2 regions of the Alteromonas sp. genome follow, and region 1 is predicted to be linked to the other one. Evidence: predicted binding sites of a transcription regulator. Region 1 holds the regulator's gene; the other holds the start of a gene.
The links. Region 1 encodes FNR, which switches genes on or off when oxygen is low (the NO sensors DNR and NnrR bind a similar motif). Its sites were predicted from a motif close to TTGATCTAGATCAA; they were not measured.
Positions count from the first base shown of each region.

Region 2: a site for FNR is predicted at 2,269-2,282, ahead of AC4PME_RS18745 (cytochrome ubiquinol oxidase subunit I). Genes of this name have one in related genera too.

Region 1 is NZ_CFHOXV010000076.1:2,497-5,671, reverse strand. Features, by position in the region: gene uspE (universal stress protein UspE) at 89-1,009, opposite strand; gene fnr (fumarate/nitrate reduction transcriptional regulator Fnr) at 1,113-1,856, opposite strand; gene AC4PME_RS20330 (sulfite exporter TauE/SafE family protein) at 1,878-2,546, opposite strand; gene ccoS (cbb3-type cytochrome oxidase assembly protein CcoS) at 2,539-2,730, opposite strand; gene AC4PME_RS20320 (heavy metal translocating P-type ATPase) at 2,735-3,175, opposite strand, start outside.
Region 2 is NZ_CFHOXV010000051.1:15,371-18,545, reverse strand. Features, by position in the region: gene cydB (cytochrome d ubiquinol oxidase subunit II) at 1-439, opposite strand, end outside; gene AC4PME_RS18745 (cytochrome ubiquinol oxidase subunit I) at 436-2,010, opposite strand; gene AC4PME_RS18740 (sigma-54 interaction domain-containing protein) at 2,355-3,175, shown strand, end outside.

The DNA.
Region 1 (3,175 bases):
CACTTCAGAATTGGCTGGAAAATAAAAGTACCATTATACAAAAGCAGACGGAATGCTGCTACACAAGCAGCATTCCGTTATCGCCCATTTACTTAACCGGAGACGTAAACCCGTCAGGTTTAACCGCCAGCACATCGCAATTCAGGTTATCAATAACATGCTCTGCAGTATTGCCCAAAAAGGCGGCTGATAAGCCTGTACGTCCCACAGTACCGATGACGACGAGTTCTGCATCCAGCTGTTCAGTCACTTTCGGGATAGCTATATCGGGTGATCCCTCAACAACATGGCAATTTGCTACGCCGATCCCAAATTTAGCGCTGTGGTTTTCCATTTCCTGAACATGATGGTTTCGCACAGCGTTATGATACGTCTCAGGATTGAAATCGGGGATCTCAATGGCAATATTCAGTGGTGCAGAAGGATAGGCATTAACCAGATGTACCTGACCACTCAGTAACTCTGCGTAATCCTTTGCAATACCGGTCAACTTGTCATTCAGTTGTGCATGCTCTTTGTCTTCTGTACCCACATTGACTGCCGCAACAATATTACCGTGTTCAGGCCAGGCATGGGCTTTGACAAGTAAAACCGGAGCCGGACATTTTCTCAGTAAGTGCCAGTCTGTCGGTGTAAAAAGCACTGATGCAAAATCATCGTGTTTGCGGGTAGCTTTAACGACCAGGTCAATCTGACGGTTAATGGTGTAGCGGGTAATGGCTTCGTAACGTTTATCACTCCACTCAACAGCAACCTGTACATCATAATCATCGTAGCGGGTCAGGTTTTTTTCTGCCCAGGCAATGCGGTCTTTGGTTACCGCATCACGCATGGCTTCACGCTCACTGCGGGTGAGCATTGTTGTCATGTCATAAGAAAAGTCGTATACAACAAGCAGTGCGTGTACTTCTGCACCGGTTTTACGGGCAATTTCGATGGCTCTTGAAAGGGCAGGTTGTTCAGGGTTGTCAGCCTGAACGACGGCGAGAATACGTTTGCAGGTGATCATGGCGTCTCTCCTTATTGATGCAGACAATAAATACTGCCTTCATCTTTAGTATAAGACTTACAGCAGGAGAGACGTTGTTTCAGATCAATATTTCAACGGGATCTTAATCCACGCAAAGGGTAGGAATGTCCATAGAGTGCAGCTTTTTATCCATAGCCGCAAAATCCAGAACAGTAATGAGCTTCCCGTCTACTTTTATAATGCCTTCTTTCTGGAAGCGGGTCAGTAAGCGGCTGATCGTTTCTACCGTTAAACCGAGATAATTACCTATTTCGTTGCGGGTCATACTCAAATTGAACTGACGGTGAGAAAAACCCCGTTCCTCAAAGCGACCGGACAGATGTGCGATAAAATAAATCAGGCGTTCTTCTGCCGTCCGTTTATTCAGCAGCATCATCATTTCGTGATCCTGCTTAATTTCAGCACTCATAAAGCGCATGATCTGATGGCGCAATTTCGGGAATTGCTCAGACATTTTTTCAAGAGTGGAATAGGGCAGTTCACACACCATAGCCGTTTCCAGCGCCTGAGTGTAACTCTGGTGAGTGTCGTCACGTAAACCGTCAAAACCGATAATATCGCCCGGGAAGTGGAAACTGATAATTTGCTCTTCACCTTCTTTATCGGTGACAAAAGACTTAAATGAACCTGCCCGTACAGCGTACAGAGAGGTAAATTTATCACCGGCTTCTACCAGGGTATCGTGTTTATGCAAAGGCTTTTTGCGTTCAATGATGTCATCCAGTGACTCAATCTCAGTTTTGTTGAGAGCCACGGGCAGACACAGATGGCTGAAACTGCAATTCTGGCAGTGTATAGAAAAATCCGAACGTTTTTGCATGCTCACTTTCCGCTGTTTGCGATAATTCTAATGTATAGTACTTAAAGCCCGCCACAACAGCAATAATGCGTAAAACAGCAAACTCAAAGCAATGATCTGACGAACTACGGGTTGTCTGAAACCTGAGGAAAGCCAGTCTGCACCAGCCCGGACAGCCAGCAACGCCGGTAGCGTTCCTAAACCAAAACCGGCCATGATTACTGCACCGGATATTGCCGTCCCTGAAGCCAGTGCCCACGTCAGGGTGGAATAAACCAGTCCACAGGGCAACCATCCCCAAATCATACCATAGGGAAAGGCGCTAATAGGAGACCTGAAAGGTAAAAACCGTTTCGACAGCGGCTGAATTCTCTGCCAGAGTTTACTGCCGAGGGCTTCAACAGCGGTCAGGCCACGCCACCAGTTACCCAGATAACAGGCCATGGCAATCAGCATGATGCCACTGAAGACGGCGAGTACGGGGCCGGTCACCGGTACAGCATCTTTTGCTATCTGCCCGATGCCGCCGGTAACAGCGCCGGCAAGTATGTAGCTGAATATACGACCAAAGTTGTAGCTAAGCGCATAGGGTAAAGGGGATGAGCCTGCCGGCGTGGCGGCAGACAGTGCCAGCGATACGCCGCCGCACATTCCCACACAATGAACGCCTCCGCCCAGCCCGACCAGCAAGGCAGATAAAAACGACAGATCACTCATTGAGTTTTTTTCGTTCTTCGGCCAGCTTTTTTTCTTCAGGAGATAAATCATCATCGAAAAGAATACTGTAGCCCTGGCGATCCAGGTCTTCAAACTGGTTCGATTTTACTGCCCAAAAAAATACGCCGATGGCAATGGCCACAATGATCACAGCAAGGGGAATAAGGACGTAAATTATACTCATAGCGTTACTTTAACAGTCTCGTCGAATTAGTGACTACCAGAATACTACTCAGGCTCATACCAATTACCGCCATCCACGGCGTCAGGATGCCGGACACTGCAAACGGCAGGATAACCAGATTGTAGCCTATGGCCCATCCCATATTCTGCCTGACAGTCACTTTTACTCTTCTGGCCATATGAGTGAGGTGTCCGAGTACAGCCAGCTTATCATTTAATAAAATCACATCCGCGGCACTTTTTGCGATATCCGTGGCATTACCCACTGCAATGCCAACATCAGCCGCTGCCATCACCGGTGCATCGTTAATACCATCACCCAGCATCATGACATGACGGCCCTGCCGCTGAAGGGCTGTCACAGCGTTTAATTTATCTTCAGGGCTGTTCCCGCCTGTGGCTTTGTCTACGGGTAAATTCGCTGCAATGTCGTCAACATTTTGCTG
Region 2 (3,175 bases), on a different contig from region 1:
AGGGTACGCCCTGCAACAGGTTTCCGAACGCAACACCAAAGATAAGTGCCGGAACAAATCCGCCGGCAAACAACGCCCAGTCCCAACGCTGACGCCACTTTGCTCCGGGCAGTTTACTACGGTAATCGAAGCCGATGGGGCGCATCCATAACGCAGCAAGCGTAAGAAATAACGCGATGTAAAAGCCGGAAAACGCAGTAGCATAAATCATTGGCCAGGCAGCAAAAATAGCGCCACCGGCCGTGATGAACCACACCTGGTTGCCGTCCCAGTGCGGGCCGATGGTATTAATCATCACCCGTCGCTCTTCGTCGGTACGCCCGATAATAGTAAGCAGCGAACCTACACCTAAATCAAAGCCGTCGGTAATGGCAAAGCCAATCAGTAACACACCGACAAGCACCCACCAGATCACCCGCAACACTTCATAATCGATCATGCGTTTGCTCCTTTTTCAGTTAAACCAATTACGCTTGCTCCATCCTGTTCGTCGCCGGGAGGAACCGGTCCTTTTTTGGCGAATTTCTTCATCAGGTAGAAGCTGATAATGAACATCACGGTGTAGAACAAGGTGTAGCCCACCATGGTGAATACCACATCACCCACACTCAGATTGGAAACAGACACGTGGACCGGCAGTACTTCTGCAATAGACCATGGCTGACGACCAAACTCGGCGACGAACCAGCCTGCTTCACAGGCAATCCAGGGCAGAGGTAAGCCGTAGAGGGCTGATTTCAGTAGCCAGCGGGGCTGAGTAATGCGATGTTTAGTGCTGTACCAGAACGCTGCCGCGAACAGAGCCAGCATTAAAAAGCCTGCCAGTACCATTAAGCGGAAGGAATAAAACAGCGGTGCAACAGGCGGAATACTGTAATCCACGGCACGCTCAAGCGCTTCAGGTGTAGGCCGTGTAATGTCCTGCGTAAAGGGTTGCAGCAGCATGGCGTAACCCAAATTTTCTTTATTCGCATCAAACAGCGCCTGCTCTGCCGGCGTGGCTGAACCGTCACGCACTGCATCCATGTGCTTGTATGCCTGCACACCGGATAAAATGCGAACACGGTGCTGCTCTTTCAAATCTTTAATGCCGGTAACTTCCTCATCAAAGCTGCGGGTGGCGATGATACCCATGGCGTAGGGGATTTGAATGGCGTAGTCCATACGCTCTTCTTCGTCATTCGGAATACCAAAGATGGTGAATGGCGCAGGCGCAGGATGGGTTTCGTACTCTGCTTCTACAGCGGCGAGTTTCACTTTCTGCACATCACCGATTTCATATCCGCTTTCATCGCCCAGAATAATCACTGATAACACAGACGCCAGACCGAAGCTTGCAGCGATGGCAAAAGAGCGGCGGGCAAACGCAACATGCTTGTGTTTCAGTAAGTAATAACTGGAGATAGCCAGCACGAACATTGCGCCTGTGGTATAGCCTGCAGAGACAGTGTGTACAAACTTCACTTGTGCCACCGGATTAAAAATAACGTCAGCGAAGCTGGTCATTTCCATCCGCATAGATTCAACATTGAAGTCGGCGCCCACAGGGTTTTGCATCCAGCCATTGGCGATAAGGATCCAAAGCGCCGAAAAGTTAGAACCGATAGCCACCAGCCAGGTAGCCATAAGGTGCTTCACTTTTGACATGCGGTCCCAGCCAAAGAAGAACAGTCCGACGAAGGTTGATTCAAGGAAAAACGCCATCAGGCCTTCAATAGCCAATGGTGCGCCAAAAATGTCACCCACGTAATGTGAATAATAAGACCAGTTCATACCGAACTGGAACTCCATGGTGAGGCCGGTAGCCACACCAATCGCAAAGTTTATCCCGAACAACTTACCCCAGAATTTGGTCATCTGTTTGTAGATTTCCTTGCCGGTCATCACGTAAACCGATTCCATGATGGCAAGCAGGAAAGTCATACCTAAGGTAAGGGGTACAAAGATAAAGTGGAACATAGCAGTCAATGCAAACTGCCAGCGCGATAACTCCAGTAATGTATCGCTCATTAGGAACATCTCCCGATTAATTAGTAATTTGGCGAAATGTCGACGATGTAGCCGAATTTAATATCACTGGCAGAGCAGAAGTCGTGCCACAGAGTAACGTTGGCAATCACAGAAGCGTGAGATAAATCAAAAACCGCAATTATTGTGCGCAGAAAGCGTGAATAACGAACACAACAGGGATGTTTGAGCCACCGGACGACTTCGGATACATCGCAAATTTCATAGCCGCTACCTTACACCCTTCGAACAGGCCGCTATTTGATCCAACGCAAGCTTTCTCACCGGAAAAATAAAGTCATTTTTGACATACCTTGTGACATAATTGTCACAATTCACCAGGGGGGATGAACGTGAACATTTCTATTATTCAGTCGATGATCAATGCGATTGATAAACCGGCGATTTTTATCACGCCGGATTATGTGGTGCATGCGGTTAATCAGCTCTACCGCGACACCTACGAAGAGCACATCATCACCGGTAAAAGCACCTGCTTCAGCGTGTCTCACAACAATGCTGTACCCTGTGATCAAGCCGGAGAAGACTGCCCCCTTGCTGAATGCAAAAGCACACAAAGACCAAGCTCAGTGGTACACAATCACAAAACCCGCACAGGCGATTCTCATTGCCAGATCACAATGAAGCCGGTGGAGGACGAAGATGGCATGGTGCTTGGCTACCTGGAGGTGCTGGAGCAGATCACCTTTGCTTCTCCCGGGGCCGGTAATGCGAAACTCATTGGCAGTGCGCCGTCTTTCAGGAATATGCTGCATCAAATCAGCCGCGCTGCACCGGCAGACATTGCCGTGTTATTGCAGGGAGAAACAGGCACCGGAAAAGAACTTGTCGCCCACGCTATTCACGAAAGCAGCTCACGGAAAGACAAACCGTTTGTGGTCATTGAATGCACCGGACTGACTGAGTCATTATTTGAATCAGAGCTGTTCGGTCACGAGAAAGGAGCATTTACCGGCGCATCATCGTCAAAAAAAGGGCTCATTGATGTGGCCAGTGGCGGTACGGTGTTTTTCGATGAAATTGGCGATGTGCCAATGAGTATGCAGGTCAAGCTGCTGCGATTGCTGGAGTCAGGAACTTACCGTCCTGTCGGCAGCCTGAAGCTGAAGCATTCTGATTTCAGGCTGGTCTGCGCCACGCACAAAAA